DNA from 3 places in the Pseudomonas sp. GW823-FHT02E01 genome. Region 3 is predicted to be linked to each of the others. Evidence: predicted binding sites of a transcription regulator. Region 3 holds the regulator's gene; each other region holds the start of a gene.
What was found. The regulator sigma-54, encoded in region 3, starts transcription at its own class of promoters, with help from an activator protein. The targets are predictions, from matches to a motif close to ANTGGCATNNANNTTGCTNT.
Positions count from the first base shown of each region.

Region 1: the regulator sigma-54 is predicted to act here: its motif matches at 3,466-3,485, upstream of flgB (flagellar basal body rod protein FlgB).
Region 2: the regulator sigma-54 is predicted to act here: its motif matches at 2,981-3,000, upstream of AC1RDQ_RS20415 (CmpA/NrtA family ABC transporter substrate-binding protein).

Region 1 covers NZ_JBXAJS010000005.1:61,966-66,752, forward strand. The annotation lists gene AC1RDQ_RS13255 (ribonucleoside-diphosphate reductase subunit alpha) at 1-296, shown strand, start outside; gene flgE (flagellar hook protein FlgE) at 468-1,799, opposite strand; gene flgD (flagellar hook assembly protein FlgD) at 1,831-2,553, opposite strand; gene flgC (flagellar basal body rod protein FlgC) at 2,569-3,012, opposite strand; gene flgB (flagellar basal body rod protein FlgB) at 3,016-3,423, opposite strand; gene cheR (protein-glutamate O-methyltransferase CheR) at 3,787-4,614, opposite strand; gene AC1RDQ_RS13285 (chemotaxis protein CheV) at 4,660-4,787, opposite strand, start outside.
Region 2 covers NZ_JBXAJS010000008.1:195,338-200,124, reverse strand. The annotation lists gene AC1RDQ_RS20425 (nitrate/nitrite transporter) at 1-724, opposite strand, end outside; gene AC1RDQ_RS20420 (ANTAR domain-containing response regulator) at 1,062-1,637, opposite strand; gene AC1RDQ_RS20415 (CmpA/NrtA family ABC transporter substrate-binding protein) at 1,653-2,864, opposite strand; gene AC1RDQ_RS20410 (quinone-dependent dihydroorotate dehydrogenase) at 3,093-4,112, shown strand; gene rmf (ribosome modulation factor) at 4,398-4,613, opposite strand.
Region 3 covers NZ_JBXAJS010000017.1:22,257-27,043, forward strand. The annotation lists gene lptB (LPS export ABC transporter ATP-binding protein) at 1-575, shown strand, start outside; gene AC1RDQ_RS27565 (RNA polymerase factor sigma-54) at 822-2,315, shown strand; gene hpf (ribosome hibernation-promoting factor, HPF/YfiA family) at 2,390-2,698, shown strand; gene ptsN (PTS IIA-like nitrogen regulatory protein PtsN) at 2,711-3,175, shown strand; gene rapZ (RNase adapter RapZ) at 3,178-4,035, shown strand; gene AC1RDQ_RS27585 (HPr family phosphocarrier protein) at 4,051-4,323, shown strand; gene AC1RDQ_RS27590 (ZIP family metal transporter) at 4,352-4,787, opposite strand, start outside.

The sequences.
Region 1 (4,787 bases), on a different contig from region 3:
GTCAGAAGTGGATCGACCAGGCTCAGTCGCTGAACCTGTACATCGCTGGCGCTTCGGGCAAGAAACTGGACGTGACCTACCGCATGGCCTGGTACCGTGGCCTGAAAACCACTTACTACCTCCGTGCCCTGGCTGCGACCAGCACCGAGAAGTCGACCATCAACACCGGCAAGCTGAACGCGGTTTCCAGCGGCGGCAACCACGGTGACGACTCGGTCCTGGCGGCGCCTGCAGGTCCCGCTCCAGTGCCAAAGGCTTGCGCCATCGACGAGCCGGATTGCGAAGCTTGCCAATAAGCTGAGCCAGCAAGCACCCAAAGGTGCTTGCTCGAAACCCCCGATCAGCCTCTGGCGGGTCTTTTGCCTGCCTGTAGGAGCCTCGACCGGCTGCTCCTACAGGCTTTCGGCGAGCACAAAAAAGCCCTTCTTGCGAAGGGCTCCTTGTGCAGCATGTTCAGCCAACCGGCATCAAGTCATCTGAATGATGGTCTGCATGATGGTGCTCTGGGTGGAGATGGTCTTGGCGTTCGCCTGGTAGTTGCTCTGCGCCTTGATCAGGTCGACCAGTTCGTTGGTCAGATTGACGTTGGACTCTTCCAGGGAGTTGGAAACGATCGAACCCAGGGTGCCGGTCTCCGGCGCATCGTAGCCCGGGATACCCGAAGCGTAGGTTTCTTTCCAGCTGGTGCCGCCTACCGGCTGCAGGCCTTGCTCGTTGGTGAAGCTGGCCAGGGAAATCTGGCCGATCGGCTTGGTCTGGTTGTTGCTGAAGTTGGCCAGCAGCACACCGCTGCCGTCGATGGTCAGGTTGGTGATCTGGCCGGTGGCGTAACCGTTCTGCGCCGGAATCGAACGCGCGGTATCGGCATTGAACTGGGTAGTGTTGGCCATGGCGATGGTCAACCCTGCTGGATCGGCTGCGGCACCGTTGGCTGTCCAGACGCCATTGGTGACACTGCCCGGGGTCCAGTTGGTGATTTTCAGGTCACTGCTGATCACCGAAGTCGGTGGCGTGGTTGGTGGCGTCACTGGCGTGCTGACCGAAGTCAGTTTGCCGGTGGAATCGAACGACATGGTCGAAGCAACCGGCGCGGTAACAGTAGGATCACTGCCATCCGGATTGCGGCCATCGATCAGTGTGTAGGTGTCCCACGTGTTCGCTCCAGTCTTGACCATGTATTGATCCATGGTGTGCTGGTTACCCTGCGTATCGTAGATCGGGGTACTGAACGACTTGGTAAAGGTCTCGGTTTTGGACGGGTTGAACTTGTTCGCCGCAACCGTCTGGTCGATCACTGCCGACGTCGAGTTCAGGTTGATCGTCGACGACACGGTGCTGGTGGACTTCGGTGCCAGGTTGGACGTGTCGATCCGCAGGTCCGTCAGCACGCCATTGACGATCTTGCCGTTGGAGTCCACACCGTAACCTTGCAGGCGGGCAGTACCGTCGCTGTTGGTGACGTAGCCTTCCTTGTCGGTCTTGAACGTACCGGCACGGGTATAGGTCAGCGAGCCGTTGTTGCTCAGGACAAAGAAACCATTGCCCTGGATACCCATATCGAGCACGTTGCCGGTGTTGCTCACGTCACCCTGGCCGAACTGCTGGGAAACGTTGGCCAGGCGCACGCCGTTGCCGACGGTCTTGCTGCCGGTACCCAGGCGGGTCGCCGAGTACACGTCTTCGAATTCTGCACGGGACGATTTGAAACCGGTGGTCGCGACGTTGGCGATGTTGTTGCCGGTCACGTCCAGTTGTTTGTTGGCTGCATAGAGACCGCTAAGGCCGATATTAAAAGACATCATCCACTCCTTTATGCCGTGTTAGTCGGCTCTACATACCAATGGTTTGTACTTTGGACAGAGCAACGCTGCCCAGCCCGGCCAGATTGAGCATCAACTCACCGCCGGTCTGGCTGATGGTCACGCTGTTGACGGTCGCGGGCAGGTTGGTGATCAACGCAACGGACTGACCATCGATCGTGGTCGTGGCGCCGAAGGTATAGGTGCCTGCAGGTACGGTCTCACCCGCATCGTTCTTGCCGTCCCAGATGAAGCTGGCGTTGCCGGCCTTCTGTGAACCGAGATCGATGGTGCGCACTGTCTTGCCGGCTGCGTCGGTGATCTTCAGGGTGGCAGACGCCACCGAAGACGGAACGACCACCGTGCCGCTGAGGCTCTTGGTGGTATCGACCACGGCCTTGTCGCCTGGAGCGATGACCGAACGCCCCACCAGCGACGACGCCTGCAAGGCCTGGGACGAGTTGTAGTTGCTGGCCAGGCCGGTCACCGTATCGTTGAGCGTGGTGATGCCTTCCAGGCTACTGAATTGCGCCAGCTGGGCCACGAATTCGCCGTTGTCCTGGGGTTCCAGCGGGTTCTGGTTTTTCAACTGAGTAACCAGCAATTTCAGGAATGCATCCTTGCCCAGGGCCTTGTTGCCCGTGGCGCTGCCGGTTGCCGACGCGAGGCCGTCAGTCGTGGTGCTGGTCTTGATCGAGGAGTTGGCCAGGATATCGTTGAGGCTCAAACCACTGGTGGAATCGGTAACACTCATCTGAGGCGCCCCTTATCACTGACCGAGGGTCAGGACCTTCTGCATCATGGTTTTGGCGGTGTTCATCATTTCGGCGTTGGTCTGGAACGAACGACTCGCGGAAATCATGTCGGCCATTTCCTCTACCACGTTGACGTTCGGGTAGTAGACGTAACCCTTGGCATCGGCCGCCGGATGGTTCGGCTCGTAGCGCGCGTCAAGATTGCTCTGGTCTTCGACTACACCCAGCACCTGAACACCCTGACCGGCGGCGTCCTGGCTCTGGAACAGCGAATTGCTGCCGCCGCTCTGCCCGCCCTGGAACATGGTGGCGAATACCGGGTGACGCGCACGGTAGGTCTGGTCGATGCTCGACGAGACCGTTTCGGCGTTGGCGATGTTCGAAGCGACGGTGTTCAAACGCGTGGTCTGCGCACTCATGCCGCTACCGGCAATGTTGAAAACACTGGATAGAGACATGGCTTACTCTCCGCGCAGGGCTGACACCAGCCCTTTGAATTTGCTGTTGAGCAGGGTGAAGCTGGCCTGGAAGCCGATCGCGTTTTCCGCGTAGTTCGACTGCTCCAACTGGGCGTCCACGGTGTTCTGGTCAATCGACGGTTGCATCGGCGTGCGATACAGCAACGACTCGTCGCCATTGCCCAGGCCTTCAGCCTCGATATGACGGCTGTTGGTCATGTTCAAGGCGAAAGTGCCGCTTTTGGTTTTCTCGTTCTGCTCGGCGAGCACTTTCGAGAAGTCCAGGTCCCGAGCCTTGTAGTTCGGGGTATCGGCGTTGGCGATGTTGTTGGCCAGGACTTCGGCACGCTGGGCTCGGAAGCCCAGGGCTTGTTCGTGGATACCGAGCGCTTTATCGAAGCTGATGCTCATGTCGGGAAACCTTCGGGTGACCTGATTTTTCGTAGAATCAACTTAGCAAGCCCCATGCCAATTCAAAAACCCCCGGAAACCGGGGGCTTGCAGGCCATGGCAACATGGCAATGCCAGAAAAGCGGCAACGGTTTTCCGCCGGATGCCGCTTTTCTGCCGCCTCCTCACCCTTTTCAGAACACCGCCGCCCCTGTGGGAGCGAGCTTGCTCGCGATTGCGGTGTGTCAGGGAAAGTTGAACTCGACTGTCAGGACGCTATCGCGAGCAAGCTCGCTCCCACAGGGGTCAGCAGCGTTTGCAAGAAATCAGCACACAAAAAACGGGAGCCTATAAGGACTCCCGTTTTCGATGACGCCGGCAAATTCACTTCGCCTGGTAAATGATCCCCGGGCTGCACTGGACCATCTGGTAATGATCCGGCAAACCGTTCAACGCTTCGGAAGCACCGAGAAACAGGTAACCGCCTGGCTTCAATGTGCTGTGGATGCGCAGCAGGATGTCCTTCTTCACCTCGGCGGAGAAGTAGATCAACACATTGCGGCAAAACACGATGTCGAACTTGCCGAGGCTCGCGTAGCTGTCCAGCAGGTTGAAGGAACGGAATTCCACCCGGCTCTTGATCGGCGCCTTGATCGCCCAGCGCCCCGGCCCTTTCGGGTCGAAATAACGCTGCAGGCGCTCAGGCGACAGGCCGCGGCCGATGGCCAGGCTGTCGTACTCGCCGGTCTTGCAGTTGTTCAGCATGGTACCGGACAGGTCAGTGGCAACAATCTGTACGCCCATCCTCAACTGGCCCATGTTGACCCGCTCGAACTCGTCGATGGACATCGACAGCGAATACGGTTCCTGGCCCGACGAGCATGCTGCCGACCAGATGCGCAGGCGCTGACCGGGACTGGCCTTGATCGCTTCGGGCAGTACCTTGTTCTTCAAGACTTCAAACGGGTAGGTGTCACGAAACCACAGGGTTTCGTTAGTGGTCATGGCATCCACCACCTGCTCGCGCAAACCGCTGCGCGGCTGGGTCTGCATGCGCTGAACCAGTTCCCCCAAAGACTTGATGCCTTGCTGTTCCATCAGTTTGTTGAGACGGCTGGAGACCAGGTACTGCTTGTTTTCACCGAGCAAAATGCCACAGGCTTTTTCCAGAAATACCCGGAACTGTTCGAAATCCAAATTACCCGTAGACAATGATGCCGCCTCTTAAATCGTGTTGACTGCCAGGGGTGCGAACCCCTAGCTGATATCTGCTGCTTTGATCCGGTCGACTACCCGGGATGCCAGGTCATCAGGACGGAACTTGGCCAGGAAGTCATCGGCACCGACCTTCTTGACCATCGCCTGATTGAAAACCCCCGACAACG
Region 2 (4,787 bases), on a different contig from region 3:
AGCCGTACTGGTCGTTGAAATAACCGGGCAGGGCACTGGCCAGACCGATGAAGCCGCCGAATGTCACGCTGTAGAAAAACATGAACCACCAGCTGTCACGATCGCCCAAGGCCTTGAAGTAGTCGGCCATGGATTTGGCTTTTGGCCGCTCGGGGGCATTGCGGGCCAGCCAGGCGAAGACGATCAGGGTCAGAATCAGCGGAATCAGGGCGAAACCGAACACGTTGCTCCAGCCAACCGCCGCCGCCAGCACCGGGGCGATCAATGCGGCGAGCACCGTGCCCGAGTTCCCCGCGCCGGCGATGCCCATGGCCTTGCCTTGATGCTGCGGCGGATACCACTGCGAGGCCAGGGGCAAGGCGACGGCGAACGAAGCGCCGGCCATGCCGAGGAACAGGCCCAGCAGCAACGCCTGCTCGTAGCTGTGGATTCCGAGTTTCCAGGCGCCAAACAGCGCGCAGATCACGATGACCTGACCGATCAGGCCGGCGGTTTTGGGCGACAGGCGATCAGCCAGCATCCCCATCACGAAGCGCAACACCGCCCCGGCCAGAATCGGCGTGGCCACCACCAGCCCGCGTTGCTGCGTCGTCAGGTGCAGGTCGGCGGCGATCTGTACCGCCAAAGGACCGAGCAGGTACCAGACCATGAAGCTCAGGTCGAAATAGAGGAAAGCTGCGAACAATGTGGGTGTATGGCCGGATTTCCAGAAGCTTGAATTCATTGCGCACCTCAGCTGTGAAGAGTCTCGAAAGGAGTCATGAGCTTGCAGGTGGGGCGCCGATACGGCCGCACCACCGGCCCCGTGCTGTGGGGCCAAAACGAAAAAACGCCGCTACCCGATCCGCCAAGGGCAAATGAGGTGAGCGACGTCTTTGTCGTAGGTGGGGCAACCGCCGTTGGTTACCTGTGGTGATTACTTAGCGAGATCTGTGCCAACACTCGAAATCGAGCAGCCATTCGCGAGCAGGCTCGCTCCCACAAGGGAATGGCGTCGAACACAAACCACCTGTGGGAGCGAGCCTGCTCGCGATGGCGGACCTTACAAGCGTCACTGGACTTCAGCCGAGCAACTCGCTCATGGCAATAATCTGCTCCGCCACTTGAATCAGCTTCTGCTGGCGGCTCATCGCCTGGCGGCGCATCAGTGTGTAGGCCTCTTCCTCGTTGCAGTCCTTCATTTTCATCAGCAGTCCCTTGGCCAGTTCAATGCGCTTGCGCTCGGCCAATTGCTGGTCGCGGGCATGCAGTTGGGCACGCAAGGCCTGATCGCTTTCGAAACGTGCCATGGCCACATCGAGAATCGGCTGCAGGCGTTGTGCGTGAATGCCTTCGACGATGTAGGCGCTGACACCGGACTTGATCGCCTGTCGCATCACATCGGGGTCGTGTTCGTCCGTGAACATCACAATCGGTCGTGGCTGGTCGCGAGTCACCAGCACCACTTGTTCCATGACATCGCGGCCCGGTGACTCGGTATCGATCAGAATCACATCCGGACGCACCGTTTCGACGCGTTCGGGCAGGTCGATGGTCAGGCCGGATTCATCGATCACTTCGAATCCGGCCTCGATCAGGGCGGCCTTCAGGCGCCCGACTTTTTTAGCGGTGTCATTGATCAGCAGGATACGCAGCATGTTCATGGTCTCCTGTCAGCGGCTGGCGGATCGGTGCGAGCTGTCGCTCATGGCGTGCAGTTTGAAACTGCGGGCATAACCGGCCGGGTCCGAACCGTCCCAGGTCTTGCCGTCGATCAACTGACTGCTGCGCATCTCCTTGCCCCGTGCCGCGACACCTACAGCGCTGGCCGCTTCACGATACAAGTCTAGTTGCTGGACTTGACGGGCCACGGCGAGGTAATCCGGGTCGTCGCGCAACAAACCCCAGCGACGGAACTGGGTCATGAACCACATGCCATCGGACAGGTACGGCAGATTGACCTCGCCTTCACCATGGAAGCGCAGGGCGTGTGGGTCTTGCCAGCGATTGCCCAGACCATCGACATAGTCGCCCAGCAGGCGCGGCTCGATGCACTCCAGCGGCGCATCGAGGTATTGCGCTGCACTGAGCAATTGCGCGGTGCTGCGACGATTTTCGCTGCTTTCTTCGATGAAGCGACTGGCCTCCAGAATCGCCATCACCAACGCGCGGGCAGTGTTGGGGTATTGCTCGACGAAGGCGCGGGTGCAGCCCAGGACCTTTTCCGGATGATCGGGCCAGATGGTCTGGGTCGTCGCCAAGGTGAAGCCGAGGTCCTGTTGCACGGCGCTGGCGGACCAGGGTTCGCCGACGCAGAGCCCGTCGATACGCCCGGCCCGCAGGTGCGCGATCATTTGCGGCGGCGGCACCACCACGCTGTCGACATCCAGCAGCGGGTGAATGCCCTGGCTGGCGAGCCAGTAATACAACCACATGGCGTGGGTGCCGGTTGGAAACGTCTGGGCGAAGGTGAATTTTGAGCGAGTTTGGTGCACGTGCCGTTCCAGTGCTTCAGGACTGGTCACTCCAAGCGCTTGCAAACCACGGGACAGGTTGATGCTCTGGCCGTTCTGATTCAGGCCCATCAGCACGGCCATGTCGGTCGCGGCCACGCCACCGATGCCCAGGTGAACGGCGTAAACCAGACCGTAGAGGCAGTGGGCGGCATCGAGTTCGCCGCTGACCAGTTTGTCCCGCAGGTTGGCCCAGGACGACTGACGCTTGAGGTTCAGGGTCAAGCCATGGGGTTGGGCGAAGCCCTGGGTGGCGGCGACAACCACCGAGGCGCAGTCGCTCAGAGCCATGAAGCCGAGATTGATTTCGGTTTTTTCCGGGGCATCGCTGCCATTGACCCAGGCCAGAGGGCCGGCTGATGGTTCGTTCATCGCGTGTTCACCTTGCAAAAAAAACGTCGTCCCGAGTTCTTGCATGAGCAGGTCGGGGACGACGCCATTGTCTTTGCACACATTCGGTCGTTGGCATGGGTGCTGGTGCCCAGAGTGGTGCAAGGCATATGCCATTATCCGTTGATTTGATCACGCGCCTCGCTTGCCACCCCGTTGCCCGGCTATAATCGCCGCCTCAATTCGCCGCCAATCGAGTCAAATCCGCCCATGTACACCCTGGCCCGTCAGCTGTTGTTCAAACTCTCCCCGGAAACCTCCCACGATCTGTCCCTGGACCTGATCGGCGCGGGCGGGCGTCTTGGGCTCAACGGCTTGCTGTGCAAGGCCCCGGCGAAGACGCCGGTGAATGTCATGGGCCTGGACTTCCCGAATCCGGTGGGGCTGGCCGCCGGCCTGGACAAGAACGGCGCGGCCATCGATGGTTTCGCCCAACTGGGTTTCGGTTTTGTCGAAATCGGCACCATCACGCCGCGTCCGCAGCCGGGCAACCCGAAGCCGCGCCTGTTCCGTCTGCCGGAAGCCGAGGCGATCATCAATCGCATGGGGTTCAACAACCTCGGCGTCGATCACCTGCTGGCCCGCGTGGCGGCGGCCAAATACAAGGGCGTGCTGGGCATCAACATCGGCAAGAACTTCGATACGCCGGTCGAGCGTGCCGTGGACGACTACCTGATCTGCCTGGACAAGGTCTACGCCCACGCCAGCTATGTGACGGTCAACGTCAGCTCGCCGAACACGCCGGGCCTGCGCAGCCTGCAATTCGGTGACTCGCTCAAGCAGTTGCTGGCCGATCTGGCCGAGCGCCGCGCGGAATTGGCATTGCGTCATGGCAAACATGTACCGCTGGCGATCAAGATCGCGCCGGACATGAGCGACGAAGAAACCGCACAAGTTGCGCAAGCGCTGATCGAAACCGGGATGGATGCGGTCATTGCGACTAACACCACCCTGAGCCGTGTAGGCGTCGAAGGCATGGAGCACGGCGAAGAAGCCGGTGGTCTGTCCGGCGCGCCGGTTCGCGACAAGAGCACCCACACCGTGAAAGTGCTGGCATCGGAGCTGGGTGGTCGGCTGCCGATCATCGCTGCCGGCGGTATTACCGAAGGCAAGCACGCAGCGGAGAAAATCACCGCGGGCGCGAGCCTGGTGCAGATCTACTCGGGCTTCATCTACAAAGGCCCGGCGCTGATTCGTGAGTCCGTAGACGCAATCGCAGCCCTACGCTAGCGAGCTTTTGTGGCGAGGGGGCTTGCCCCCGTTCGGCTGCGAAGCAGCCGCAATTCCGGCCACTGTGTTTTACCGGTGTCACCGAGTCGATTGGTTTCGGGGCCGCTTCGCGACCCAACGGGGGCAAGCCCCCTCGCCACAAGGGTATCGTCGCTGAATGTGAAGCAGGCATAAAAAAGGGCCCCTTTAAAGGAGCCCCTGGGCCGGAGCCCGCCGTCCGGATGGGACGTGCATGGTTAATTCAGTACAAATCAGATTGTCGTGTCGGAGTGTTCTGCCCTGTAATTAGCCGACGGCGTGAAGTTCGTTGAGTCTGTGGATTCCCGCAGTGCCGGTCATACCGTCCCAGTTGTCGCCGCGTCCTTCTCGCCAGCCGTTAATCCAGGCTTGACGTACCGACGGTAGAGTAAATGGGCAAAGCTCACGGGATTTACCACCAACGCCATATTGATATCCGCGCAAAAATGCTCTTTCCAACGGATCACGCTTAAGTCTTCTCATAGGGTGTTGCCCTCACTTGTTGACTGTATTTATCGCGTCGACCTCTATTGAGGTCTGGCAGAAAAACTCTGCCGTTGGGGGCTCGTTGCCGGCGTGACGAGCCAAGGTGTTGGCGTCATTGCGGCGCCAACCTGTATTGAGTTCTAACCAATGCGTCACATCGAGGGAATGATC
Region 3 (4,787 bases):
GCCTGGTGCAAGCCGATCAGGGCCGTGTCCTGATCGATGACCTGGACGTCAGCCACCAACCGATGCACGGCCGCGCAAAGGCCGGTATCGGCTACTTGCCGCAGGAAGCATCGATCTTCCGCAAACTGTCGGTGGCCGACAACATCATGGCCATCCTCGAGACCCGCAAGGAACTCGACAAGGCCGGTCGTCGCAAGGAGCTGGAAAGCCTGCTGCAGGAATTCCACATCAGCCACATCCGCGACAACCTGGGCATGAGCCTGTCCGGTGGTGAGCGCCGTCGCGTGGAAATCGCCCGCGCCCTGGCCACCAACCCGAAATTCATCCTCCTCGACGAGCCCTTCGCCGGCGTGGACCCGATTTCGGTCGGCGACATCAAGCAGATCATTCACCACCTCAAGGCCAAGGGCATTGGCGTGCTGATCACGGACCACAACGTTCGTGAAACCCTGGATATCTGTGAAACCGCCTATATCGTCAATGACGGCCAACTGATTGCCGAAGGCGACGCAGAGACCATCCTGGCCAACGACCTGGTCAAGGAAGTGTATCTGGGCCATGAGTTCCGCCTGTAAGCGCTGAGCCGTGCCCAGGCAGTTGCCCGGGCACCTGAGCAGCCACTCACCAGCGCCTCCGTGCCGACAAGCGTGGTCAGCCCTCGACAAGGGCAGCGCAGCAACACCGCTTTATAGTTTTTTATTGTTACAGCGCTCTAGGCAAACCCTTTAGTTTCAGGCATATAATTTGCTTAAGTTTGGCGCCCCGGCGCCCTGTAGTGGATGGCGCATGTGCGCCGGCGAATAAGGTGTTAAGCCCCTGCCATGAAACCATCGCTAGTCTTGAGAATGGGCCAGCAGCTGACGATGACACCGCAGCTGCAACAGGCCATCCGCCTGCTCCAATTGTCGACCCTGGACCTGCAACAGGAAATCCAGGAGGCCCTGGAGTCCAATCCGATGCTCGAACGCCAGGAAGAAGGCGACGACTTCGACAATTCCGACCCCCTGGCCGATAACGCCGAACAAAAGCCCAACACCGACATCCAGGAGCCCTCCTACCAGGAAAGCGCCCCGACGGTTGATAACCTCGATGAGGGTGACTGGAACGAGCGTATCCCCAACGAACTCCCCGTCGACACCGCGTGGGAAGACGTTTACCAGACCAGCGCCAGCAGCCTGCCCAGCAATGATGATGACGAGTGGGACTTCACCACCCGCACCTCGGCCGGCGAAAGCCTGCAGAGCCACTTGCTGTGGCAACTGAACCTGGCCCCGATGTCCGACACCGATCGCCTGATCGCCGTGACCCTGATCGACTGCATCAACAATCAGGGCTACCTGGACGAAACCCTCGAGGAAATCCTCGAAGCGTTCGACCCGGAACTGGACATCGAACTGGACGAAATCGAAGCCGTCCTGCACCGCATCCAGCAATTCGAGCCCGCCGGCATCGGCGCCCGCAACCTGGGCGAATGCCTGCTGCTGCAATTGCGCCAGCTGCCTGCCAAGACCCCTTGGCTGGCCGAGGCCAAGCGCCTGGTCACCGATTACATCGACCTGCTTGGCAGCCGCGACTACAGCCAGTTGATGCGTCGCATGAAGCTCAAGGAAGATGAGCTGCGCCAGGTCATCGAGCTGGTCCAGAGCCTCAACCCGCGCCCGGGCTCGCAGATCGAGTCCACCGAAGCCGAGTACGTCGTTCCTGACGTCATCGTGCGCAAGGACAACGAGCGCTGGCTGGTGGAGCTCAATCAGGAGTCGGTGCCACGGCTGCGGGTCAATGCCCAGTACGCCGGTTTCGTGCGCCGCGCCGACACCAGCGCCGACAATACCTTCATGCGCAATCAGTTGCAGGAGGCCCGCTGGTTCATCAAGAGCCTGCAAAGCCGCAATGAAACCCTGATGAAGGTTGCCACCCAGATCGTCGAGCATCAGCGCGGCTTTCTGGAGTACGGCGACGAAGCCATGAAGCCGCTGGTCCTGCATGACATCGCCGAAGCGGTCGGCATGCATGAATCGACGATTTCACGGGTGACCACCCAGAAGTTCATGCACACCCCCCGGGGCATTTATGAACTGAAGTACTTTTTTTCCAGTCACGTAAGCACCTCCGAAGGCGGCGAATGCTCGTCCACGGCGATCCGGGCGATCATCAAAAAACTGGTTGCAGCGGAAAATCAGAAAAAGCCGTTGAGTGACAGCAAGATCGCTGGTTTACTGGAGGCACAAGGCATTCAGGTGGCTCGCCGCACCGTCGCCAAGTACCGCGAATCCCTCGGGATCGCGCCTTCGAGCGAACGCAAGCGGTTGATGTAGGGCCACGCCACAGCGTTCCAGTGGTAGATCATCTGATCTACCGCTTTATGCACTGGCAACGAAGGAGAAGCTGTATGCAAGTCAACATCAGTGGACACCAACTGGAAGTGACCGAACCTCTTCGCACCTACATCGGCGAAAAACTCGAACGATTGGAGCGACATTTCGACAAGATCACTAATGTGCAGGTCACGATGACCGTCGAAAAACTGAAGCAGAAAATCGAAGCCACGCTGCATATTCCCGGGAATGAAGTGGTCGCCAACGCGGAACATACCGATATGTATGCCGCGATCGACGCACTCACCGACAAGCTGGATAAACAACTCAAAAAGCATAAGGAAAAGACCCAGAGCCTCCTCCAGGGCGCAACCGGTCGTTAACACTCCCAACCCATGATCCGACTTGAAAGTATCCTGACCCCCGGCCGTTCCCTGGTGAACGTGCCGGGAGGCAGTAAAAAGAAAGCCCTCGAACAAATTGCCAATCTTATCGCCCGCGAAGTGCCGGCCCTGGAGATGCAAGATGTCTTCGAGGCGCTGATCGCCCGTGAAAAACTCGGCTCCACCGGGTTTGGCAATGGCATCGCTATTCCACATTGCCGTCTCAAGGGCTGTGTTTCGCCCATCAGTGCATTGATGCACCTGGACGCCCCTATCGATTTCGACGCCATCGACGGCGCGCCGGTTGACCTGCTGTTCGTGCTGTTGGTCCCGGAAGCCGCCACCGATGCGCACCTTGAGTTGCTGCGACAGATCGCCAGCATGCTCGACCGCAAGGAAGTTCGCGAAAAGCTGCGTAGTGCTGCAAGCAACGAAGCCCTGTATCAGGTTGTCCTTGACGAGCAAAACGGTCAGTAATCATGCGCTTGATCATCGTCAGTGGCCGTTCCGGCTCAGGTAAAAGTACCGCCCTCGACGTTCTTGAGGACAGCGGCTACTACTGCATCGACAACCTGCCGGCCGGCCTGCTGCCGGAGCTGGCCGAACGCGCCCTGGTTCATACCGAGATGTTGCAGCCGCTGGTCGCCGTTTCCATTGACGCGCGCAACCTGCCCAGCCACCTGTCACGCTTCCCCGACCTGCTCGAGGAAGTCCGTGCCCGCCACATCCAGTGCGATGTGCTGTACCTGGACGCCGACGAAGAAACACTGCTCAAGCGCTTCTCGGAAACCCGACGGCGTCACCCCCTGACCAACGCCAACCGCTCGCTGGCCGAAGCCATCAGCGTCGAGAGCGTCCTGCTCGGGCCGATTGCCGACCTCGCCGATCTCAAGATCAACACTACCAGCCTGAACCTGTATCAACTGCGCGATGCCATCAAACTGCGCCTGTTGAATCAGCCGGAGCCGGGGACTGCGTTCCTGGTGGAATCCTTCGGCTTCAAGCGCGGCATGCCGGTGGACGCCGACCTGGTGTTCGATGTGCGCTGCCTGCCCAACCCTTACTGGAAACCGGAGTTGCGCGAACAGTCCGGGCTCGATCAACCGGTTGCCGAATACCTGGCGGCTCAGCCGGATGTCGAAGAGATGTTCCAGGACATTTCCACATACCTGCTAAAGTGGCTGCCTCGCTTTGCCGCCAGCAACCGCGCCTACGTCACCATTGCCATTGGCTGTACTGGCGGACATCACCGTTCCGTCTACCTGACCGAGCGCCTGGGGCAAACGCTGCAACAATCCCTGAAGAACGTCCAGGTCCGCCACCGCGACCTCAGCTAAAGGATTCACATCGCGATGCCTGCTCTGGAAATCGAAATCATCAATAAACTGGGTCTGCACGCTCGCGCTTCTGCAAAATTCGTTGGGGTAGCAGGTCAGTTCCCGTGCCAGATCAGGGCCGGACGTACACCACAGTCCATGGTCGATGGCAAAAGTATCATGGCGATGATGATGCTGGCCGCCGGCAAAGGCACCACGATCCACTTGAGCACAGAAGGCGAGCAGGAACAGGAAGCGCTGGATGCGCTGGTGGCGTTGATCAACAACTTCTTCGACGAAGGCGAGTAATACAACCACAAAAGCCCCCCACCACAAATCAAGCGAGGGCCGTATCCATCACCATCATCAAACAAAACCCCATCAGCAGCCCGAGACTGGCAAGCTTGTCATGACCATTGCGGCGCGACTCGGGAATGACTTCGTGGGTCACCACCAGCAGCATCGCCCCCGCCGCCAGCGCCAATCCCAAAGGCAGCAGCAGTTCGGCCAGGCTTACCAGCCACGCGCATAGCAGTGCGAACACCGGTTCTACCAAACCTGACGCCGCACCGATCAGGAACGCCTTGCCCCGGGACATCCCTGCCCCGGCCAGCACCAAAGCGATGACCAACCCTTCCGGTACATCCTGCAAGGCAATGCCCATGGCCAGGCTGTCGGCGTCAGGCATTGCGCCACCGGCCGAAACACCTACCGCCATGCCTTCCGGGATGTTGTGGGCGATGATGGCAAATACGAACAGCCAGATCCGCGGA